DNA from 2 places in the Streptomyces sp. NPDC051211 genome. Region 1 is predicted to be linked to the other one. Evidence: predicted binding sites of a transcription regulator. Region 1 holds the regulator's gene; the other holds the start of a gene.
What was found. Region 1 encodes HrcA, which represses chaperone genes, less so after heat shock. Its sites were predicted from a motif close to TTNGCACTCNGNNNNNCNGAGTGCNAA; they were not measured.

Region 1 (12,077 bases):
CTCCTCCCAGCCCGGCGCGGAGAGCGAGCCGCCGAACTCCTGCACCGACAGCGCGGCCGTCAGCCCCGCGAAGGCCAGCCGGTCGGACAGCGGCCAGCCGGCCAGGGTGCCGGTCACGAAGCCCGCCACGAAGACGTCCCCGGCGCCCGTCGGGTCGAGGGCGTCCACCGCGATGCCGGGCACCTCCGCGGTCTCCCCGGTCCGGCTGTCCACCGCGTACGAGCCTTCGGCGCCCATGGTCACCACCGCGACCGGCACCCGCTCGGCCAGCGCCCTGGCCGCCGCCCGCGGGCAGTCGGTCCCGGTGTACCGCATCGCCTCGCCCGCGTTCGGCAGGAACGCCTCGCAGTGCTCCAGGTCCGCCAGCGCGCCCAGGTCCCAGCGGCCGCTCTCGTCCCAGCCGACGTCGGCGAACACCCGGGCACCGCGGCAGGCCGCCTCGGCCACCCAGGCCTCCCGGCGGCCCGGGGCGAGCGAGGCCACCGCCGCGCGGGCCCGCGGCGGGCAGTCCGGGAAGGGCCCGGTGCCGGCCGGGGGCGGGGGCGGGGCCTCGTGGCCGTGCGAGACCATCGTGCGCTCCCCCTCGTACGCCATGGAGACGGTCACCGGGCTGTGCCAGCCGGCGATCGTCCGGGACATCGACAGGTCGATGCCCTCGCCCTGCTCCAGTGCGTCCCAGCAGTACTCGCCGTAGTGGTCGTCGCCGAACGCGGCCGCGAGGGAGGTGCGCAGCCCCAGCCGGGCCAGCGCGGTGGCCATGTTGGCGACACCGCCGGGGCTGGAGCCCATCCCCCGCGCCCAGGACTCGGTGCCCCGGACCGGGGCCGAGTCGAGGCCGGTGAAGATGATGTCGAGGAAGACCGCGCCGGTCAGGAAGACGTCGCAGCCGGGGTCCTGCGGCGCGCGGAGTGCACCCAGCGGGTCCACCCCGGCGGTGCGCGGGGTGGTGTGCGATCCGTTTCTGCTGGTCCGGCCGGTCATCGGGTACTCCCCCTTTTGAGTGGAAAGCTGGCAGCTATGCCCGCCCGGCGGCGGCGCAAAACCAAGTGTGTCCCACATCACGACGGGGCCGCCCTTCTCCTCGGCTCGCGGCGCTTGATACATATGGGCCCCGCTCGTCCTGCGGTCCCCTCGCGACACCTCGCGCCACCCCCGCACCACCTGGAACCACCGTGTCCGACCGGACCCCCGCGCCCTCGTCCGGGCCCTCTCCCGCGCCCTCGTCCGGGCCCTCCCCGGCCTGGCCCCTGGTGGCCCTGTTCACGGCCGGGTACCTCGCCCCGTACCTGCTTCCCACCGTCGTCGGACGGCTCGACGCCGGGCTGCCCCTCAGCCCCGCCCAGGCCGGCCTGATCGGCTCGGCGCTGCTGCTCGGATCGGCCGCCGCCGGATTCACCCTGGCCTCCCGCATCCCGCGGTACGGGCCCCGCCCGCCGGCCCGGCTCGGGCTGCTGCTCGCCCTCGTCGGCTACGGGACGGCGGCGGCGACCCCGCTGCTGCCGGTGGTGGTGGCGGGCGCGGTGGTCGGCGGGTTCGGCTCCGGGACGGCCACCGCCGTCGCCGCGTCGGGGATCGCCGCGCAGCGGGACCCGCACCGGACCTCCGCTCTGGGCCTGTTGTCGGTGTCGGCGACGGCCGGAGTCCTCTACCTGACGCTGCCCCGGCTGGGCGGCGGGCACGGGCTGCCGTTCGCGGCCATCGCGCTGGTCGCCCTGCTGGCGTGGCCGGCGACGGGTCGGCTGGCCGCCCCGCCGGCCGCCGCGGTCTCCCCCGGCCTGCCCGCCGGCCCGCCCACCGCTCTGCCCGCCGGCCGGCTGCCGTACCCGCGGGCCGGGGCGCTGCTCGCGTGCTCCCTGCTGCTGTGGTCCATGGCCCAGAACGCGCTGTGGGGCGTCAGCGGCCGCATCGGCCTGCACCAGGCCGGGCTCGGCGAGATCGCCCTGGGGGCGGTCTTCGCGGCCGCGCTGGGTGCCGGCCTGCTCGGGGTCGCGGCCGCATCGGCGCTGGGGTCCCGGCTCGGGCGTGCCGTGCCGATCGGCGCGGGCACCGTGCTGATCGCCTGCTGCGTGGTGCTGTCGGCCTCCGCCCGTACCCCGGTGTCCTTCGCGGTCGGCGAGATCCTCTGGAACGCCGTCTACCCGGTGGTCCTCTCGTACGTGATCGGGCTCGCGGCCGCCTTGGACCCGCGGGGCCGCTGGGCGGTCCTGGCAGGCTCGGCCTCCTCGCTCGGGGTGGCCTGCGGCCCGGTGACCGGCAGCCTGCTCGCCGAGGGTGCGGGGTTCGCGGGCATGGGCCTGGTGCTGGGCGGGCTGCTGCTGGCGGTGGCGCTGCCGATGACCGCGGTCGCCCTGCGGGTCTCCGGCCGCCCGCTGATCCCGGGCTCGGTCCGCCGCCGCGGCGGCGCCCCGGCGGCGGTACTGGCGGCGGGCGCGGGGGCGCCCTCGGGTGCCGTTCCGCGGATGGGGGCAGCGGAGCTGGAGATCGCCCCGGTGGCGCTGGCGCCCGTACGCCGGCCGGTGCGCAGGATCCTGCTGCTGTCCCCGGCGGCCCGCCGGGCCAGGGAGAAGTCCCGCGCGAGCCATTCCGTGTGATCATCCGCCAATGACGAGGGTGGGGGCGGAGATCAACGGAACCGCAGGACGACACAGGGCCCTGGCCGGGCTGGCCGCGCTGACCGCGTGGGCGGCACTGACCGGGTGCGGGCCCGCGGAAGCGGGCCCCTCCGGGGCGGCCGGGCCTGACGTGAACTCCCCGGCGGCGGCACCCGCGCCGAGCGGGACACCGGCGGCGGCTCCGGAACCGACCGGGACACCGCCCGCGGCCGGGCCTCCCGAGGAGCAGCTCGCCCTGGCGATGCTGCCGGACGCGGCGACGCTACCGGGCTGGGCGGCCCCGCTGCCGCCGTCCGCCGCGAGCCCGGACGGCGAGCACTCCCCGATGTTCGAACGCACGTACCGGGAGGCGGAGGGCTGGTGCGAGGGCATGCGGGCGACCGCCCTCGTCAACCGCGTGAAGCGGCCCGAGGCGCGGATCTCCTTCTTCGTCATCTCCTACCGGGACGAGAAGTCCGCAGAAGCCGCGTACGAGCGCGCCTGGAAGGTCCAGCGCACCGCGGCGGGCCCCACGCCCGCGCCGGCCCGGCTCGGCAGGACCGGCGACCGGCTGGACGCGGTACGCGGCGAGGGACGGCCGGGCTGGGACAGCACGGCCGTGCAGATCCGGGCCGGCCGGGCGCTGCTCCAGATCAGCGCGGAGGCCGACCCGAAGACACCGCTGAGCGACCGGCAGATGACCGAGCTGGCGGCCCACTTCGCCGAGCGGGCCCGCCGGGCCCAGGGCCTGCGCTGACTCAGCCCCGCTTCGGGAGCGGGACGCGCAGCAGGTCCGCCGCGATGGTGAGGTCGCCCTCGAACCCGGCCCGGCGGGCCTGGCGTTCGAACTCGTCGGGGTCCGTGTAGCGCTGCGAGAAGTGGGTCAGCACCAGGTGCCGGACCCCCGCGTCGCGGGCGGCCCGGGCCGCCTGGCCCGCCGTCAGGTGGCCGTGCTCCACGGCCAGGTGCTCGTCCTCGTCGAGGAAGGTGGACTCGATCACCAGCATGTCGCAGCCCTCGGCGAGCGCGGCCACCCCCGCGCAGAGCCGGGTGTCCATGACGAAGGCGAAGCTCTGACCGGGCCGGTGTTCGCTGACCTGGTCGAGGGTGACGCCGTTCAGCTCGCCCTCGCGCTGGATCCGGCCGACGTCCGGGCCCTTGATGCCGTACCGGGCGAGGAGTTCGGGCAGTATCCGGCGGCCGTCCGGCTCGGTGAGCCGGTAGCCGAAGGACTCCACCGGGTGGGAGAGCCTGCGGGCCTCGAGGGTGTACGAGGGCCCGGCCGCCAGCACCCCGTCCGCGGCCACCGGCGCCTCGTCGATCACGACGGTCTCCCGGTACGCGGTGGCGTACCGGAGCCGGTCGAAGAACCTCTGCCCGGAAGCCGGGAAGTGCGCGCTGACCGGGTGCGGGACCCGGTCGAGGTTGATCCGCTGGATCACCCCGGCGAGGCCGAGGCTGTGGTCACCGTGGAAGTGGGTGACGCAGATCCGGTTGATGTCGTGTGCGGCCACCCCGGCCCGCAGCATCTGGCGCTGGGTGCCCTCGCCCGGGTCGAAGAGGATGCCCTCCCCGTCCCAGCGCAGCAGGTACCCGTTGTGGTTGCGGTGCCGGGTGGGCACCTGGCTGGCGGTGCCGAGGACGACGAACTCGCGTGCGGACATGACTACCCGGGGGGCCAGGCGAGGCCGCGGCCGCCGAGGACGTGCGCATGGGCGTGCCATACGGTCTGGCCGGCGCCGGACCCGGTGTTGAAGACGATCCGGTAGCCGTGGTCGTCGATCTTCTCGTCGGCGGCCACCTGGCCGGCCTCGCGCAACACGTCCACCAGGGCGTCCGGGGCTTCGGCGGCCAGCGTGGCGGCGTCCGGGTAGTGCACCTTGGGGATCACTAGCACATGGCTGGGTGCCTGCGGGTTGATGTCGCGGAACGCGACCGTGGTGTCCGTCTCGCGCACGATCGTCGCCGGGATGTCACCCGTGACGATCTTGCAGAACAGGCAGTCCGCCTGCGGTTCCCCGGCCATGGCCGTCGCCTCCCGTGATCGTGATCGTGATCCTGATCGCTACGCGTCGGGACTGATCGTATCCGGCCCGCTCACGACCAGCGGCCGGTGCGGGCCAGCAGCACCGCCACCGCGGCCGTGCCCGCCGTCGAGGTGCGCAGCACCGAGCGGCCCAGCCGGTACGGCAGCGCGCCCGCCTCCGCGAAGACGGCCAGCTCCTCCGGGGAGACGCCGCCCTCCGGGCCGACCACGACCACGATGGAGCCCGAGGCGGGGAGTTCGGCGGTGGCCAGGGCCGCGGAGGCGGTGTCCCGGTCCTCGTGCAGCACCATCGCCAGATCGGCCTCCGCCAGCAGCTGGGCGACCTGCTTGGTGGACAGGGCCTCCGCCACCTCGGGGAAGCGGACCCGGCGGGACTGCTTGCCGGCTTCCCGGGCGGTGGACCGCCACTTGGCCAGGGACTTGGCGCCCCGGTCGCCGCGCCACTGGGTGATGCAGCGGGAGGCCTGCCAGGGCACGATCGCGTCCACGCCGGTCTCGGTCATGGTCTCGACGGCCAGTTCGCCGCGGTCGCCCTTGGGGAGGGCCTGGACCACGGTGATCCTGACCGGCGGCGCCGGTTCCTCCGACACCTCGGACACGGTGACGACCAGGCGGTCCTTGCCCTCGGCCGCCTCGACCACACAGTCCGCCCAGCCGCCCCGGCCGTCCGTCAGGACCACCGCCTCGCCCGGGTTGAGCCGCTTCACCGACACCGCGTGCCGGCCTTCCGGCCCGTCCAGGACGAACTGCGGCCCCTTGGGGACCTCTTCGACCACGAATACCGGGGCCGTCATGATGCACTCCTGTTGTCTTGGTCCTGCGCGTGTCGCATGCTCCGCAACCCGCTCTGCGCCTCGGCCAGTTCGGCCGCCAGCACTTCCACCAGCCGCCCGGCCGGCAGCGACCGCGCCAGCCGGTGGCCCTGGCCCGCCCACAGGGCCATGCCCTGCGGGTCTCCGGCCGCGGCCGCCGCCTTGCGCAGCCCCGAGGTCAGGTGGTGGACCTGGGGGTAGGCGGCCGGCGCGTACGGGCCGTGCTCCCGCATGAAGCGGTTGACCAGGCCCCGGGCCGGGCGGCCGGAGAAGGCCCGGGTGAGTTCCGTACGGACGAACAACGGGTCGGTCAGCGCCTTCTTGTGCAGCGCGTGCGCCCCGGACTCCGGGCAGGCCAGGAAGGCGGTGCCGAGCTGCGCGGCATCCGCCCCCGCCGCGAGCACCCCCGCGATCTGCGAGCCGCGCATCAGCCCGCCCGCCGCGACGATGGGCAGCGCCACCGCCTCCCGTACCTGGCCGACCAGGGCGAGCAGGCCCACGCCGGTGAAGTCGGCCTCCGGGTCGTCGCGGTGGGTGCCCTGGTGGCCGCCGGCCTCGATGCCCTGGACGCAGAGCGCGTCGGCCCCGGCCGCCTGCGCGGCGCGGGCCTCGTCGACGGAGGTGACGGTGACCAGGGTGAAGGTGCCGGCCTTGCGGAGGCGGGTGAGGGCGTCCGGCGCGGGACAGCCGAAGGTGAAGGAGACGACCGGAACCGGGTCCTCGACGAGAATGGCCAGTTTTGCGTCATAGCCGTCGTCGCCGGTGCCAACGATGTCATCTTCGGCGAGGGAGACCTCGTACCAGCCGGCTTCGCCCGCGAGCTGTCCCCGGTAGGCCTCGACGGCGGCCGGGTCCACCTGCGCGGTCTGCGGCATGAAGAGGTTGACGCCGAACGGTCGCCGGGTGAGGCCGCGGACCAGTTTGATCTCCTGGTACATGCCGTCGGCGGTCTTGTAGCCGCCGGCCAGGAAACCGAGACCGCCCGCCTCGGACACGGCGGCGACGAGCGGCGGACAGGAGCCTCCGCCCGCCATGGGAGCCTGCACGATCGGGTATTGGCAGAGACCGTTCACCGCGGAGGACATGACCTGCATCGTGCCATGTCCCCCGCAGCAGACCGAATCACACAATTCGCCTGGCATAGTCCGCTTGCGTCAACCGGCCAGCCCGGTACCGCGCCGCGCGTCAGCGGCCGGCAGGGGCCGCCGACGCACTCGGCGTCAGCGGCCGTTGAACGCGTCCTTCAGGCGGCTGAACAGCCCCTGCTGCCCCGGCTGACTGTGCCGACCCGGGGGCAACCCCCGGACCCCCGGCAGGGGCCGCCGACGCACTCGGCGTCAGCGGCCGTTGAACGCGTCCTTCAGGCGGCTGAACAGCCCCTGCTGCCCGGGCTGGAACTGGCCGGTGGGCCGTTCCTCGCCGCGCAGCTTCGCCAGCTGGCGCAGCAGGTCCTCCTGCTGCGGGTCCAGCTTGCTCGGGGTCGTCACCTCGACGTGGACGATCAGGTCGCCCCGCCCGTTGCCGCGCAGGTGCGTGACACCGCGGCCGTGCAGCGGGATCGACTGGCCGGACTGGGTGCCGGGCCGGATGTCGACCTCCTCCATGCCGTCCAGGGTCTCCAGCGGGCACTTGGTGCCCAGCGCTGCCGCGGTCATCGGGATGGTCACCGTGCAGTGCAGGTCGTCCCCGCGCCGCTGGAAGACCGGGTGCGGCAGCTCGTGGATCTCCACGTACAGGTCGCCGGCGGGGCCGCCGCCGGGGCCGACCTCGCCCTCGCCCGAGAGCTGGATGCGGGTGCCGTTCTCGACGCCCGCGGGGATCTTGACCGTCAGGTTGCGGCGGGAGCGGACCCGGCCGTCGCCCGCGCACTCCGGGCACGGGGTCGGGACCACGGTGCCGAAGCCCTGGCACTGCGGGCACGGCCGCGAGGTCATGACCTGGCCCAGGAAGGACCGGGTGACCTGGGAGACCTCACCGCGGCCGCGGCACATGTCGCAGGTCTGCGCCGAGGTGCCGGGTGCGGCGCCCTCACCGGAACAGGTCGTGCACACGATCGCCGTGTCGACCTGGATGTCCTTGGTCGTACCGAAGGCGGCCTCGTCCAGTTCCAGGTCGAGGCGGATCATCGCGTCCTGGCCGCGCCGGGTGCGCGAGCGCGGGCCGCGCTGGGAGGCCTGGCCGAAGAAGGCGTCCATGATGTCGGAGAAGTTGCCGAAGCCCCCGGCCCCGAAACCACCCGCGCCACCGCCGCCGCCGGAGGCGGACAGCGGGTCGCCGCCGAGGTCGTAGACCTGCTTCTTCTGCGGGTCCGACAGCACCTCGTACGCGGCGTTGATCTCCTTGAAACGCTCTTGCGTCTTGGGATCGGGGTTCACGTCCGGGTGCAGCTCGCGGGCGAGCTTGCGGAAGGCCTTCTTGATCTCGTCCTGAGATGCGTCGCGGCGCACGCCGAGTACGGCGTAGTAGTCCGTGGCCACTTACGACTCCGCCAGGATCTGTCCGACGTAACGTGCCACTGCGCGTACCGCTCCCATCGTTCCGGGGTAGTCCATGCGGGTCGGTCCGACCACGCCGAGTTTGGCGACTGCTTCGCCGCCCGAACCGTAGCCGACCGAGACGACCGACGTGGAGTTGAGTCCTTCGTAGGCGTTCTCGTGGCCGATGCGTACGGTCATCCCCGACTCGTTGGCCTCGCCCAGCAGTTTGAGGAGCACGACCTGCTCCTCGAGTGCTTCGAGCACGGGCCGGATGGTCAGGGGGAAGTCGTGTCCGAAGCGGGTGAGATTGGCGGTGCCGCCGATCATCAGCCGCTCCTCGGTCTCCTCGACCAGGGTTTCGAGGAGGGTGGCGAGGACCGTGGAGACCGTCGCCCGGTCCTCGGCCTCGAAGGATTCCGGCAGGTCCTGCACCAGCGGCGGCACGTCCGCGAAGCGGCGGCCGACGACCATGCCGTTGAGGCGGGCGCGCAGGTCGGTGAGGGAGGTCTCGCCGAACGGCGCGGGGCAGTCCACGATGCGCTGCTCGACCCGGCCGGTGTCGGTGATCAGTACGAGCATCAGCCGGGCGGGCGCGAGCGAGAGCAGCTCGACGTGGCGGACCGTGGAGCGGGTCAGCGACGGGTACTGCACGACGGCGACCTGCCGGGTCAGCTGGGCGAGCAGCCGCACCGTCCGGCCGACCACGTCGTCGAGGTCGACGGCGCCGTCGAGGAAGTTCTGGATGGCCCGGCGCTCGGGGGTCGACAGCGGCTTGACCCCGGCCAGCTTGTCGACGAAGAGCCGGTAGCCCTTGTCGGTGGGGATCCGGCCGGCGCTGGTGTGGGGCTGCGCGATGTAGCCCTCCTCCTCCAGCAGCGCCATGTCGTTGCGCACGGTCGCGGGCGAGACGCCGAGGGCGTGCCGCTCGGTGAGCGCCTTGGAGCCGACCGGCTCCTCCGTCCCGACATAGTCCTGGACGATGGCGCGCAGCACTTCGAGCCTGCGTTCACTGAGCATCGCGCGCCACCTCCAACGGTGAATCCGGTCTTCTGCGGTTCTTCTGCGGTCCCTGGTCCCCGGTCCCCCGGGTCCCGGCTGGCACTCACAGGGTTGGAGTGCCAGAGTCCCCCGGTCAGTGTACGGCGGGCAGGTACACCGGAGGCAAGGGAGCCCGCCACGGTAGCGTCGCTGCATGGACGTGCAATGGGAAGAGGCGGGCTGGGAGCGGCTGACCCGACGGGCCGGCCGGCGGCGGCTTCCGGTGTGGGACTGCACGGCAGGACTGGTGGTCGGGGACGATTCGGTGCTGCTGGTCGACCCCGGATCGTGCCTCCGGGAGGGCGCCGAGCTGCGGGCGCAGGCGGAGCGGCTGACCGGTCGGCGGGTGACCCATATCGCATTCACCCACGGACATTTCGATCATGTGCTGGGGGCGGCGGCGTTCGCGGGGGCCGAGGTCTACGGGGCGGTCGGGCTGGATGCGCTGCTGGGCTCGGCCGGGGGCCGTGAGGAACTCCGCTCGGACGCGGTGCGCCACGGACTGCCGGCCCAGGACGCGGCCGAATCGGCGGACCTGCTGGTCCCGCCCCGCCACCTGGTGTCGGGCGAGTGGACGCTGGACCTGGGCGGGGTGCAGGTGCTGCTGGCCAATGTGGGCCCCGGGCACACCCGGCACGACCTGGCGCTGTTCGTGCCGGGCGGCGAGGGGGAGGTGGTCTTCTGCGGGGACCTGGTCGAGGAGTCCGGGGAGCCCTCGGCGGGCCCGGACGCGATCCCGTCCCGGTGGCCGGACGCGCTGGACCGGCTGCTCTCCCTGGGCGGCGAGGACGCGCTGTACGTCCCCGGCCACGGAGCGGTGGTCTCCGCCGCCTTCGTCCGTGCGCAACGCGCCACACTGGCGGCCCGTTTCCGCGTGTCGCCTTGATGCGAGGGCGGTTGCCCCTACGCTCGTCCGAATGCGCGAGCACTCCCCCGACTACTCCCCCGATCTGACGCCTGCCTGGAAGCGCACGAAACCGGTGCCGGAGGTGGCCGCGGACCCCGATCTGGTCGTCGAGGTGGCGGGTACGGAGTTCTGCGGCGCGGTGGTGGCCTGCGAGGGCGGCACGGTGACCCTGGAGGACCGCTTCGGCAAGCGGCGCGTCTTCCCGCTGGAGCCGCGCGGCTTCCTGCTGGAGGGTGCGGTGGTCACCCTGGTCCGCCCGTCCCGCGCCGCCCGCCGGCCCGCGGCTCCGCTCCGTACGGCCTCGGGCTCGATCGCGGTCCCCGGGGCGCGGGCCCGGGTGGCCCGGGCGGGCCGGATCTACGTGGAGGGCCGCCACGACGCGGAGCTGGTGGAGAAGGTGTGGGGCGACGACCTGCGGATCGAGGGGGTCGTCGTGGAGTACCTGTCCGGGGTGGACGACCTTCCGGCGATCGTCGCCGAGTTCGCGCCGGCCGCCGATGCGCGGCTGGGCGTCCTGGTGGACCACCTGGTCCCGGGCTCGAAGGAGTCCCGTCTGGCGGCGCAGGTCGCGTCGTCCCCGGACGTCCTGGTGGTCGGCCACCCGTACGTGGACGTCTGGCAGGCGGTGAAACCGTCCTCCCTCGGCATCCGGGCCTGGCCGGTGGTCCCGCCGGGCCAGGACTGGAAGACGGGCGTCTGCCGCGCGCTGGGCTGGCCCCCGAACACGGGCGCGGCCTGGCAGCACATCCTGTCCCGCGTCACCTCGTACCGCGACCTGGAACCGGCCCTCCTGGGCCCCGTGGAACACCTCATCGACCACGTCACGTCCGCCCCCTGACCCCGCCCCCGGCAACGCCACCGGGCTGCTGCGCCCCCTTGCGCGGGCGCTGCCCCCAATCCCCCGCGCCTCAAACGCCGGCGGGGCTGAATGCCTGCGGCCACATGCGCCGCGGGGCTGGATGCCCTGCGGCCCACAGGTGCCGCGGGGCTGGATGCCCTGCGGCCCACAGGTGCCGGTCCGCGGCCCAGTGCCGCGCCGCTGCCGGGGGCCAGCCCCCGGATCCCCGCGCCTCAAACGCCGGCGGGGCTGGAATTGCCGCTACGCGGCAACCCAACCCCGCCGGGCGGTACCCCCCAGCCCCGCCGGCGTTTGAGGCGCGGGGTCTGGGGCGGAGCCCCAGTTCGGGAAGGGGCGGGTAGGGGAAAGGCTCCGCGCAGCGGCACCCCCGGCTACACCCCGCCCGGCCGCGCGCCCCCGCCGGGTGCCGGCACCGGTCGGCACCGGGCAGGCCGGGCCACCAGGCCGGGCGCTGCCGGGGGGACGGGCCGCAGGCCGGGGCTCAGGCGGGAGGCCCCAGGCGGGAGGCCTCAGGCCGGGGGCCTCAGGCGGGAGGCCTCAGGCGGGAGGGCGGTCAGTCGACCAGGTCGCGGACCACCGCGTCGGCCAGCAGCCTGCCCCGCAGCGTCAGAACGGCCCGCCCGGCCTCATAGGGCCCCGCCTCCAGCAGCCCGTCCGCCAGGGCGCGCCGAGAGGCCGCCAGACCGGCCGGCGCCAGGAGCGACAGCGGACACCCGTCCACCAGCCTCAGCTCCAGCAGGATCCGCTCGACCCGCCGGTCCTCCTCGGACAGGACCTCCCGCCCGGCCCCGGGCGACCGCCCCTCCGCCAGCGCGGCCGCATACGCGCCGGGGTGCTTGACGTTCCACCACCGCACCCCGCCCACGTGCGAGTGCGCCCCCGGCCCGGCCCCCCACCAGTCGGCGCCGCGCCAGTACAGCTCGTTGTGCAGGCAGCGCCCGGCCTCGGAGGTCGCCCAGTTGGAGACCTCGTACCAGGAGTACCCGGCCGCCGCGAACACCTCGTCCGCGATCAGGTACCGGTCCGCGTGCACGTCGTCGTCGGTCATCGGCACCTCGCCGCGCCGGATCCGGCGGGCCAGCTGGGTGCCCTCCTCGACGATCAGCGCGTACGCCGACACGTGGTCGGGGCCGGCCCCGATCGCCGCGTCCAGGGAGGCCCGCCAGTCCTCGTCGGACTCGCCGGGCGTGCCGTAGATCAGGTCCAGGTTGACGTGCTCGAAGCCCGCCGCCCGCGCCTCGGCCACGCACGCCTCGGGCCGGCCGGGGGTGTGGGTGCGGTCCAGCACCTTCAGGACGTGCTGCCTGGCGCTCTGCATGCCGAAGGAGATCCGGTTGAAGCCCCCG
Region 2 (12,077 bases), on a different contig from region 1:
CGGGTCCACAGGCCTTCGAGGTTCAGCACGCCGAGGCCGCCGAGCTCGCCGATGCGGATGGCGGTCTGCGGGGAGACCACCGAGTCCATGGGGGCGGCCAGGAACGGGAGCTCGAACCGGTAGGCGTCGATCTGCCAGGCGATCGAGACCTCCTTCGGGTCGCGCGTGCGGCGGCTGGGGACGATGGCGATGTCGTCGAAGGCGTACGCCCGGCGGCCGCGCTTGCCGCGCCCGATCTCGATCTCAGTCACGTGTGGTGGCCTTTCCCTCTTGGTCTGCCCGTCCAGTATCCCCGAACGCCGGACGACCGCGTTCCCCCGACCGCTGTACGGACGCGGACCCGCCGCGGAAAGGCCGCCGAACGGCTGAGGGCGGGACCGGTGTCCCGGTCCCGCCCTCAGCCGTCGTGCCTGTCCCGCGCTCAGCCCTTGCGGGAGTAGTTCGGGGCTTCGACCGTCATCTGGATGTCGTGCGGGTGGCTCTCCTTGAGGCCCGCCGAGGTGATCCGGACGAACCGGCCGCGCTCCTGGAGCTCGGGCACCGTCCGCCCGCCGACGTAGAACATCGACTGGCGCAGGCCGCCGACCAGCTGGTGGACGACCGCGGACAGCGGGCCGCGGTAGGGCACCTGACCCTCGATGCCCTCGGGGATGAGCTTGTCGTCGCCGCCCACGCCCTCCTGGAAGTAGCGGTCCTTGGAGAAGGACTTGCGGTCGCCGCGGGACTGCATCGCACCCAGCGAGCCCATGCCCCGGTAGGACTTGAACTGCTTGCCGTTGATGAAGAGCAGCTCGCCCGGGGACTCCTCGCAGCCGGCCAGCAGCGAGCCGAGCATGACCGTGTCCGCACCGGCGACCAGGGCCTTGGCGATGTCGCCGGAGTACTGCAGGCCGCCGTCGCCGATGACCGGGACGCCCGCGGCCTTGGCGGCCAGCGAGGCCTCGTAGATGGCGGTGACCTGCGGGACGCCGATGCCGGCGACCACGCGGGTGGTGCAGATGGAGCCGGGACCGACACCGACCTTGATGCCGTCGCAGCCGGCGTCGATGAGCGCCTGGGCGCCGTCGCGGGTGGCGACGTTGCCGCCGATGACGTCCACCGAGGCGTTCGACTTGATCTTGGCGACCATGTCGCCGACCAGGCGGGAGTGGCCGTGCGCGGTGTCGACGACGATGAAGTCGGCGCCGGCTTCGACGAGCGCCTGGGCGCGCTCGTACGCGTCACCGGCGACGCCGACCGCGGCGCCCACCAGCAGCCGGCCGCCCTTGTCCTTGGCCGCGTTCGGGTACTTCTCGGCCTTGACGAAGTCCTTGACGGTGATGAGGCCCTTGAGGATGCCCGCCTCGTCGACCAGCGGCAGCTTCTCGATCTTGTGGCGGCGCAGCAGCTCCATGGCGTCCACACCGGAGATGCCGACCTTGCCGGTGACCAGCGGCATCGGGGTCATGACCTCGCGCACCTGGCGGCCGCGGTCCGACTCGAAGGCCATGTCGCGGTTGGTGACGATGCCGAGGAGCTTGCCCGCGGAGTCGGTGACCGGGACGCCGGAGATGCGGAACTTGGCGCACAGCTCGTCGGCCTCGCGCAGGGTCGCGTCCGGGTGCACCGTGATCGGGTCGGTGACCATGCCGGACTCGGAGCGCTTGACCAGGTCGACCTGGTTGGCCTGGTCGGCGATGGAGAGGTTGCGGTGCAGTACGCCGACGCCGCCCTGGCGGGCCATCGCGATGGCCATGCGGGCCTCGGTGACCTTGTCCATGGCGGCGGACAGCAGGGGAACGTTCACGCGGACGTTCCGGGAGATGAGGGAGGAGGTGTCGATCTCGTCCGGCGCCATGTCCGACGCGCCGGGGAGGAGGAGCACGTCGTCATACGTCAGCCCCAGCGTCGCGAACTTGCCCGGTACTCCATCGACGTCGCCGTTGACAGTCATGACACCTTCCCAGATGGTCTTGCTCAGCGCGGATGTCCATGCTAACGGGATCGCGGGGCGTCTCATTCCACGATGAAGATCGACCGGGAGTTTTGTCAGTTCATACGAAATTGACAAAGCCGGCGAGACGGACGGGATCACTCGGACCGGATCACTGCTCGGCGAGGGCGCGCAGCCGGCTGAGCGCCCGGTGCTGGGCGACCCGCACCGCGCCCGGGGACATTCCGAGCATCTGCCCGGTCTCCTCGGCCGTCAGCCCGACCGCCACCCGCAGCACCAGCAGCTCCCGCTGGTTCTCCGGCAGATTGGCGAGCAGCTTCTTGGCCCATTCCGCGTCGCTGCTGAGCAGCGCCCGCTCCTCGGGGCCCAGCGAGTCGTCCGGCCGCTCGGGCATCTCGTCGGACGGTACGGCCGTACTGCCCGGGTGCCGCATCGCGGCCCGCTGCAGGTCGGCGACCTTGTGCGCGGCGATGGCGAAGACGAAGGCCTCGAAGGGGCGGCCGGTGTCCCGGTACCGCGGCAGCGCCATCAGCACGGCGACACAGACCTCCTGCGCGAGGTCCTCGACGAAGTGGCGGGCATCCCCGGGCAGCCGGGAGAGCCGGGTGCGGCAGTAGCGCAGGGCCAGCGGGTGCACATGGGCGAGCAGATCGTGAGTGGCCTGCTCGTCGCCCTCGACCGCCTTGCGGACGAGCGCGCCGACAGCCCCGGCACTGCCGCTCTTGGCGGCGCCGGTGGGGCCTGTGGCCGCGGGGGACCCCAGGGCCTCATCGTCGCGCATCAATCCATGGTGCCTTGGCGCCGAAGCTTCTGCGGCACCATGGCCCGTTTCGTGCATCGAAGCGTTATGAGCGGGCGCGCCGGAACTCATCACTTGCGCCTTCCCCTCCCGCTCGGCCGAATGTCCCCGAGGACTCCACATCTCCAGAATGCGGCACACCCTCAAGGATGCGGCATCGCGCACGAAGCGACACGTCCCCCGGATTGTGCCTCGCCAACCCCCGGCTGCGCACCGGGTACGACGGGACGTGCCGCTGCCGCCCCGTCCGCCGGCGGCGGACGGGGAGCGCTATTCCGGCTCCGCGGTCAGCGGACCAGGCCCCAGCGGAAGCCGAGCGCGACGGCGTGCGCCCGGTCCGAGGCGCCCAGCTTCTTGAAGAGGCGGCGGGCATGGGTCTTCACCGTGTCCTCGGAGAGGAACAGCTCCCGGCCGATCTCCGCGTTGGAACGGCCGTGGCTCATCCCTTCCAGCACCTGGATCTCGCGCGCGGTGAGCGTGGGCGCGGCGCCCATCTCGGCCGAGCGGAGCCGGCGCGGGGCGAGCCGCCAGGTCGGATCGGCGAGCGCCTGCGTGACCGTGGCCCGCAGCTCGGCGCGCGAGGCGTCCTTGTGCAGATAGCCGCGGGCACCGGCGGCGACCGCGAGGGCCACGCCGTCGAGGTCCTCGGCGACCGTGAGCATGATGATGCGGGCTCCCGGGTCGGCCGAGAGCAGTCGGCGGACGGTCTCGACACCGCCCAGGCCGGGCATGCGGACATCCATCAGAATCAGGTCGGAGCGGTCGGCACCCCAGCGGCGGAGGACTTCCTCGCCGTTGGCAGCCGTCGTCACACGCTCGACGCCGGGCACGGTGGCCACCGCGCGACGGAGCGCCTCTCGGGCAAGCGGGGAGTCGTCGCAGACGAGGACGGATGTCATGACCGCCCTCCGCAGCTGCTGATGCGCGTCACCTTGAGCCTCCAGGCTGGTACGTATCGTCACCTGTGCGGTCGATGCTCTCGGACACCTGTCCGGGAACTTCTTCGTTCAACCGCCTTCGCACTCTCAACGATGGTCACTCGAAAGAGTTACGGGTCGGACGGACACCTTCGGCACTCTACGTGAGGAAGCGAACACGATGGAGGCGCCACAAGCCGCGTGTCCTCCATCTGGAGCTATGCCCTATTTGGCGGCTTTTCTTCCGTTTGGCATGTGTCTGAGGCTAGATTCCCAATGAGTCATATTTACATCTACTCGGACAGTAGGTGTGGAGACATGGACCTATCCGCCTCAGTACCGGCACCAAGAGGACTAGCAATGGCAGATTTCTCCCGCCTCCCCGGACCGAACGCCGACCTCTGGGACTGGCAGCTCCTCGCCGCCTGCCGCGGGGTCGACAGCTCCCTCTTCTTCCACCCGGAAGGCGAGCGGGGCGCGGCCCGGAGCGCGCGCGAGGCCTCGGCTAAAGAGGTCTGCATGCGATGCCCGGTGCGCTCGGAATGCGCCGCGCACGCGCTCGCCGTACGTGAGCCCTACGGGGTGTGGGGGGGCCTCACCGAGGACGAGCGCGAGGAACTGATGGGACGCGCGCGTCACCGCCTCATCCCCGCCAGCAGTGTGACGGGCACGAACACGCCGCACTGAGCGCCTGAGAGAAGAAACGTACGAAGGAACGTTTCTTCGAATCTGTGGAATCCGTGGAACGCGCGCGGCCGCTCGGGCGTGTCGCGCGGCCGGGCCGTCACCCCCGGGCCTGCCGGGCCTACCGGGTGGCGGCCCGCTCCAGTTGGGCCAGGGTCGCCGCCACCGCCGGCACCCGCGCGAGGTCGGGCAGGGTCAGCGCCACCACTTCGCGCTCCACCGCCGGCTCCACGGCCACCGTCCGCGCCCCCTTGGCCCGTACGGACTCCACGGCCAGCTCCGGCAGCACCGCCACCCCGAGCCCCGCGCCGACCAGCCCGACCACCGCCGGGTAGTCGTCGGTGGCGAAGTCGATGCTCGGGGTGAACCCGGCGCTCTCGCAGATGTCGACCAGATGCCGGCGGCAGCGCGGGCAGCCCGCGATCCACGGCTCCTCGGCCAGATCGGCCATCCGGACCTGCTCCGCACCGGCCAGCCGGTGCCCCTCCGGGACCAGCCCCACGAGCCGGTCGGTGAGCAGCGGACGGACCACGAGGTCGTCCCACTCCCCGGCGTCGGCCGTCGCGGCGGACGCGTACCGGAAAGCCAGCGCCACATCGCAGTCGCCCTCGCGCAGCATCTCCACCGAGCGCGGCGGTTCGGCCTCGACCAGGGAGATCCGGGTGCCGGGGTGTTCCGCCCGCATCGCGGCGAGCGCGGTGGGCACCAGGGTGGAGCTGCCGCTGGGGAAGGACACCAGCCGGACCCGTCCGGCCCGCAGGCCGGCGATGGCCGCCACCTCCTCCTCGGCGGCGGTGAGCCCGGCCAGGATCCCGGCGGCGTGCCGGACCAGGGCGTCGCCGGCCTGGGTGAGCCTCATCTCGCGGCCGGCCCGGACCAGCAGCGGGGTGCCCGCCGACTGCTCCAGCGCCTTCATCTGCTGGGAGACGGCCGGCTGGGTGCAGCCGAGCTCGCGGGCCGCGGCGGAGAAGGACCCGCTGGCGGCCACGGCGCGCAGGACCCGGAGATGACGTGCCTCGATCACCCTTCGAGCATAAGCCCCGCTTTGACTGGAGCGCCAATATCGTCTCGACCCTTTGAGCGGACTGGGTTAGCGTGCACCCATGCACCTCATCTCCGTGAACCTCGGCCGGGCGACCGCGGTCGACTACACCGACACGGCCGGCGGGCACACCGGCATCGGCAAGCGCCCCACCACCGGTCCGGTCCGCGTCTTCGCGCCCGGCCCCAAGGGAACCGGGGCCTCCGGCGTCGAGGGAGACGAGATCAGCAACCTGCGCCACCACGGCGGCGACCACCAGGCCGTCTACGCGTACGCGCGCGAGGACCTCGACTGGTGGGAGGGCGAGCTGGGCCGCGAACTGCCCGGCGGGATCTTCGGCGAGAACTTCACCACCACCGGCCTGGACGTCAACGGCGCGCTGCTCGGCGAGCGCTGGCGGGTCGGCCCCGACCTGCTGGTCGAGGTGGCCTCGGCCCGCATCCCCTGCCGGACCTTCCAGGGGCACCTCTCGGAGACCTCCTGGGTCAAGCGGTTCACCCAGGCCCGGCGGCCCGGGGCGTACCTGCGGGTGATCGAGGAGGGGCGGGTCTCCCCCGGCGACCGCATCGAGCTGGTGCACCGCCCCGACCACGAGGTCTCGGTGGAGTTCTGGTTCCACGCCTTCACCACCGAGCGCAGCCTGCTGCCGCGCACCCTGGCGGCGGGCGCGGCGATGGAGCCCAAGGCGCACGAGACCGTACGGGCGTACCTGGCCAAGAACGCCGGGGTCGCCGCGGGCTGACACCGCGTCGGCCCGCCGGGCCCCTGACGCCCGGACGGCTCCGGGCGGCTAGGTTGCCGCTATGACGACTGCGTTGATTACGGGATCCACGGCGGGCATCGGCGCCGCCTTCGCCCGGCGGCTCGCCGCCCAGGGCCACAATCTGGTCCTGGTGGCCCGCGACACCAAGCGGCTGCGCGAGCAGGCCACGGAACTGCACGACCGGCACGGCATCGAGGCCGAGGTGCTGACCGCCGACCTGTCCACCGACGAGGGCATCGGCGCGGTCGAGGAACGGCTGTCCGACCGCACCCACCCGGTGGACCTGCTGGTCAACAACGCGGGCTTCGGCAACAAGGGCCGCTACCTGGAGGTCCCGCTGGCCGACGAGCTGACGATGCTGAAGGTGCACATCGAGGCGGTGCTGCGGCTGACTTCGGCGGCGACCGAGTCGATGCGCTCACGCGGCCGCGGCGGCGTGATCAACGTGGCCTCGGTGGCCGCGTTCCTGCCGCGCGGCACGTACGGGGCGAGCAAGGCGTGGGTGGTGCAGTTCACCCAGGGCGCGGCGAAGGACCTGGCGGGTTCCGGGGTCCGGCTGATGGCGCTGTGCCCGGGCTTCGTCCGTACGGAGTTCCACCAGCGGGCCGGCATGGGCACGGACAACATCCCCAACTGGATGTGGCTGGACGCGGACAAGCTGGCGGCGGAGGCACTGGCCGATCTGGCGCGCGGGAAGACGGTCTCGATCCCGGACCCGCGGTACAAGGCGCTGATGGGTGTCGTGAAGCTGACGCCGCGCGGGCTGCTGGGCGGGGTGTCCTCCCGGACGGGGCGCAAGTACGGACCCCAATAGCGGCATACCGGAATAAAATGGTCATGTCCCATCCATCCCGGGAGATGCCATGACATTCGTACAGATAATCGATTACAAGACCAGTCGGTACGACGACCTGAACCGGCTCATGGACCAGTACGTCGAGCAGAGCCAGGGCAGGCGGACCGTCACCCACAGCCTGATCGGCAAGGACCGCGAGGACGCGGACCACTACGTCGACGTCGTCGAGTTCCCCTCGTACGAAGAGGCCATGAAGAACTCCCAACTCCCGGAGACGGACCGGATGTTCCAGGAGATGGTGTCCCTGTGTGACGGGATGCCCAAGTTCACCAACCTGGACGTGGTGCGGGACGAACAGCTCAACAAGCACCTGGTGAACCGGGTGTTCGAAGCCATCATGCAGGGCAACCTGGACGTCTTCGACGAGTGCTTCGCGACGAACTACATCGATCACGACGTCGGCAAGGAGGAGAGCACCGTCATCGGGCGCAACGGCATGCGCTCGGACGTGGAGGGGTGGCGTGCGGCCTTCGACTTCACCTTCGAGCCGATGGCGCAGCTGGCCGACGGTGATTTCATCAGCACGGTGTGGAACTGGCGCGGCACCCACCACGGAGACTTCATGGGCGTCGCCCCGACCGGCAAGACGTACGAGATGTCCGGCACCACCACCTTCCGCTGCCAGAACGGGGAGATCATCGAGGGCTGGTGGCACTACGACATCGGTCGCCTGCAGCGCGAGATGGGCGCTTCCGAGTCCCCGTACAAGTCCTGAACCACGGGGAAGGCCCCGTTCCGCTGCTGCGGAACGGGGCCTTCTCGGCGCGGGGCGCGATCAGTGGCTGTGGCCGTGACCGTGGCCGTGACCGTGACCGTCGGCCTCCTCCTCGGCCGGCTTCTCGACGACCAGGGTCTCGGTCGTGAGCAGCAGGGAGGCGATGGAGGCGGCGTTCTCCAGGGCGGAGCGGGTGACCTTGACCGGGTCGATGACGCCGGCCTTGACCAGGTCGCCGTACTCGCCGGTGGCGGCGTTGAAGCCCTGGCCCTTCTCGAGCTCGGCGACCTTGGAGGTGATGACGTAACCCTCGAGGCCGGCGTTCTCGGCGATCCAGCGCAGCGGCTCGACGGCGGCGCGGCGGACGACGGCGACACCGGTGGCCTCGTCGCCCTCCTTGCCGAGGTTGCCCTCGAGGACCTTCACGGCGTGCACCAGAGCGGAGCCACCACCGGAGACGATGCCCTCCTCGACCGCGGCGCGGGTCGCGGAGATGGCGTCCTCCAGACGGTGCTTCTTCTCCTTCAGCTCCACCTCGGTGGCGGCGCCGACCTTGATCACGCACACGCCTCCGGCCAGCTTCGCGAGGCGCTCCTGGAGCTTCTCGCGGTCCCAGTCGGAGTCCGTGGCCTCGATCTCGGCCTTGATCTGGTTGACGCGGCCGAGGACCTCCTCGTGGCTGCCGGCGCCGTCCACGATCGTGGTGTCGTCCTTGGAGACGGTCACGCGGCGGGCGGTGCCCAGCACGTCCAGACCGGCCTGGTCGAGCTTGAGGCCGACCTCCTCGGCGATGACGGTGGCACCGGTGAGGGTGGCCATGTCCTGCAGCATCGCCTTGCGGCGGTCACCGAAGCCCGGGGCCTTGACGGCGACCGCGTTGAAGGTGCCGCGGATCTTGTTGACGACGAGGGTGGAGAGCGCCTCGCCCTCGACGTCCTCGGCGATGATCAGCAGCGGCCGGGAGCCACCCGCCTGGATGACCTTCTCCAGCAGCGGCAGGAGGTCCTGGATGGAGGCGATCTTGCCCTGGTTGATCAGGATGTACGGGTCGTCGAGGACGGCCTCCATACGCTCCTGGTCGGAGACCATGTACGGCGAGAGGTAGCCCTTGTCGAAGGCCATGCCCTCGGTGAACTCGAGCTCCAGGCCGAAGGCGTTGGACTCCTCGACGGTGATGACACCGTCCTTGCCGACCTTGTCCATCGCCTCGGCGATGAGCTCGCCGACCTGCTGGTCCTGCGCGGAGAGCGCGGCCACGGCGGCGATGTCGGACTTGTCCTCGATCGGACGGGCGGTGGCGAGCAGCTCGTCGGAGACGGCCTTGACCGCGGCGTCGATGCCCTTCTTCAGGGCGGCCGGGGAAGCACCGGCGGCGACGTTGCGCAGACCCTCGCGGACCAGCGCCTGGGCCAGCACGGTGGCGGTGGTGGTGCCGTCACCCGCGATGTCGTTGGTCTTGGTCGCCACCTCCTTGACGAGCTGGGCGCCCAGGTTCTCGTACGGGTCGTCGAGCTCGACCTCACGGGCGATCGTGACACCGTCGTTGGTGATGGTGGGGGCGCCGAACTTCTTGTCGATGACGACGTTGCGGCCCTTGGGGCCGATCGTCACCTTGACCGTGTCGGCAAGCTTGTTGACGCCGCGCTCGAGGGCGCGACGGGCGTCCTCGTCGAACTTCAGGATCTTCGCCATGGGAGCGGTTCAGCCCTCTCGAAAAATCTGGGGTTTAACGAACCGCGCCCCTCGCCGCCCGGCAATCAGCGGGGTGACCAGGGGCGCAGCTCAAAGCATGCTTCTGCTTCGGGTGAATTACTTCTCGATGATCGCGAGCACGTCGCGAGCCGAGAGGACGAGGTACTCCTCGCCGCTGTACTTCACCTCGGTGCCGCCGTACTTGCTGTACAGCACGATGTCGCCGACGGAGACGTCGAGCGGCAGGCGCTGACCGTCCTCGAAGCGGCCCGGGCCCACAGCGAGGACGACGCCCTCCTGGGGCTTCTCCTTCGCGGTGTCCGGGATAACCAGGCCAGAGGCCGTGGTCTGCTCGGCGTCGAGCGGCTGGACCACAATGCGGTCCTCGAGCGGCTTGATGGCAACCTTGGAGCTGGCGGTCGTCACGATCCGACCTCCCCCTTCGGAGATCTCACGGGGTTAACTGTCTGAGGTGGCGACCAGGTCGATCCGTCGTCGCGGGTGCCGGACCTGCCCGTCGCTGTGTTGGCACTCACCAGTGGCGAGTGCCAGGCCCGAGACTATTCCGGCGATTAGCACTCGGTCAAGCGGAGTGCCAATTCACGCCAGGGGTGTTGCGGAATCCGCCCTTCCTTATGCGGGGCCCGGCGGACCCGGATGGCCGGTAGGCGGAACGTTTCTCTGCCCGCCGTACGCATGATCCTGCGCATGCGCGGCGGCCGGAGCGGGAACCCAGTGGCCGCACGATCGCCCCCAAGCAAGGAACCCTCATGCGCATCCGCCACACCCTCGGTGCCGCCGCCGGCGCCGCCCTGCTCGTCATGGCCCTCCCCACCTCGGCCAGCGCGGCCGAAGGCACCTTCACCTACGAGTACCGGTCCGAGAGCCGGGCTCTGCAGACCGGAAAGCTGGTCGACCCGCCGAGCGAGCAGTGCATCACGCTCGACGAGGCGGACGACCCGAAGGAGGTGCCGCCCGCGCACTCCCCGGTGAACGACACGGACGAGACCGCCACCGTCTTCACCGACCCCGGCTGTGAGGGCGAGTCCCTCGACCTCGAGCCCGGCGAGGAGGGCACCAAGAAGCTCCAGATCCGCTCGGTCGTCTTCCACGACGACTCGGACGAAGACTCAGACGAGGACTGAGACGAAGACCGAGACAAAGACCGAAACTGAGACTGAGACCGAGACCGAGACGTCCGGTAGCGCACGCCACCGCCCCGCACATCCCGTTATGTGACAGTTGAGGGCGTGCGCATACTCGCGGTCGAAGACGAAGCAGGCCTCGCCGAATCCCTTCGGCGAGGCCTCTTCGCCGAAGGCCACTGGGTCGACACCGCCCACGACGGCCACCGCACCCCCGTCCTCATGCTGACCGGCAGGGACGGCGAGTACGACGAGGCCGACGGCCTCGACTCCGGCGCCGACGACTACCTCACCAAGCCGTTCTCCTTCGTGGTGCTCGGCGCCCGGCTGCGCGCCCTGGCCCGGCGGGCCGGCGCCCCCGAGCGCACCACCCTCCAAGCCGGCGACCTGTCCTGGACCGCGAGGGCTGGCTGCCGCCGCGGCACCGCCGAGATCGAGCTGACCGCGCGCGAGCTGGACGTCCTCGGCTGCCTGATGGAACGGCCAGGACGGGCCGTCGCCGAGCAGGACATCCTCGACGAGGTCTGGGAGACCCGGCCGGCATCGATCCGAACATCGTCGAGGTGTACGTCTCCTCGCTGCGCAAGAAGATCGACGCGACGAAGCAGGACGTGGTGACGGACGAGGGATGGGATCTGCTCGGCTTCGTGAAGCAGGCGAAGAACCTGTCCGGGGGTCGGGTGGAGTTCACGACGCTGCCCGTGGAGCGGTTCGGAAGGAACCATGGCGAGGACATCAACGTCGTAGATGATATGAAGATAAAGCGCCGCATTGCCGAGCAGATCGGACCGAAGGCTTCCGCCGGCCCTGCCGCCCCGGGCGGCTCGGACGAATCGGGCAGCTCGGGCAGCTCCGGCAACTCCGGCGCATCAGGCTCACCCGGCGCATCAGGCTCCCCCGGTGTATCAGGCTCCCCCGGCGCATCGAAGGCCGTGGGCCAGGACGACCCGGAGAACGGACCCGCCATCGACGGCGACGGCATCCCGTGCGTGGACTGAGCCCCTCGCCGGTCGCGGGCGCCCGCCGCCGCACCGAAGCGCTGCTTCTCGTCTTCGTCATCGCCATCACCACCTTCGGGCACGCCGACGCGGGCCTGGCGATGAACGGGGAGCTGCCCCCTGACCTGGCCGGATTCGCCATCAGCATCACCCTGCTGTCCCTCGTCGGACACTTGGGCGTACGCCGGTTCGCCGCGTACGCGGATCCGCTGATCCTGCCGCTGGCGATGCTGCTCACCGGTCTCGGACTGGTCCTGCTGCACCGGCTCGACCAGGCGTACATCGAGCGGTACAACGGCGAGGCGAACGCGCCCGGACAACTGGTGTGGACGGTCATCGGCGTGGCCGCCTGCGTGCTGGTGGTCGCCCTGCTGCGGGACCACCGCTACCTGCAACGGTTCATCTACATCACCATGGCCGTGTCGCTGGTGCTGCTCATCGCGCCGGCCTTCATGCGGGCCGACACGTACGGCGCGAAGCGGTGGATCTACCTGGGGCCGTTCTCGATGCAGCCCGGCGAGTTCGTGAAGATC

Region 2: a site for HrcA is predicted at 9,974-10,000, ahead of groES (co-chaperone GroES). Genes of this name have one in related genera too.

What each region holds. Positions count from the first base shown of each region.
Region 1 is NZ_JBFBAV010000029.1:16,595-28,671, forward strand. Features, by position in the region: gene AB0447_RS24945 (PfkB family carbohydrate kinase) at 1-981, opposite strand, end outside; gene AB0447_RS24950 (MFS transporter) at 1,248-2,591, shown strand; gene AB0447_RS24955 (hypothetical protein) at 2,602-3,348, shown strand; gene AB0447_RS24960 (ribonuclease Z) at 3,350-4,255, opposite strand; gene AB0447_RS24965 (histidine triad nucleotide-binding protein) at 4,258-4,617, opposite strand; gene AB0447_RS24970 (16S rRNA (uracil(1498)-N(3))-methyltransferase) at 4,689-5,432, opposite strand; gene AB0447_RS24975 (nitronate monooxygenase) at 5,429-6,535, opposite strand; gene dnaJ (molecular chaperone DnaJ) at 6,788-7,927, opposite strand; gene hrcA (heat-inducible transcriptional repressor HrcA) at 7,928-8,944, opposite strand; gene AB0447_RS24990 (MBL fold metallo-hydrolase) at 9,120-9,851, shown strand; gene AB0447_RS24995 (DUF3097 domain-containing protein) at 9,883-10,710, shown strand; gene hemW (radical SAM family heme chaperone HemW) at 11,285-12,077, opposite strand, start outside.
Region 2 is NZ_JBFBAV010000042.1:1,692-13,768, reverse strand. Features, by position in the region: gene AB0447_RS29560 (GuaB3 family IMP dehydrogenase-related protein) at 1-251, opposite strand, end outside; gene guaB (IMP dehydrogenase) at 422-1,933, opposite strand; gene AB0447_RS29550 (sigma-70 family RNA polymerase sigma factor) at 2,085-2,714, opposite strand; gene AB0447_RS29545 (response regulator transcription factor) at 3,020-3,631, opposite strand; gene AB0447_RS29540 (WhiB family transcriptional regulator) at 4,010-4,336, shown strand; gene AB0447_RS29535 (LysR substrate-binding domain-containing protein) at 4,455-5,357, opposite strand; gene AB0447_RS29530 (MOSC domain-containing protein) at 5,437-6,117, shown strand; gene AB0447_RS29525 (SDR family oxidoreductase) at 6,179-6,952, shown strand; gene AB0447_RS29520 (ester cyclase) at 7,002-7,709, shown strand; gene groL (chaperonin GroEL) at 7,770-9,401, opposite strand; gene groES (co-chaperone GroES) at 9,519-9,827, opposite strand; gene AB0447_RS29505 (hypothetical protein) at 10,172-10,546, shown strand; gene AB0447_RS29500 (response regulator transcription factor) at 10,652-11,164, shown strand; gene AB0447_RS29495 (hypothetical protein) at 11,110-11,544, shown strand; gene AB0447_RS29490 (FtsW/RodA/SpoVE family cell cycle protein) at 11,532-12,077, shown strand, end outside.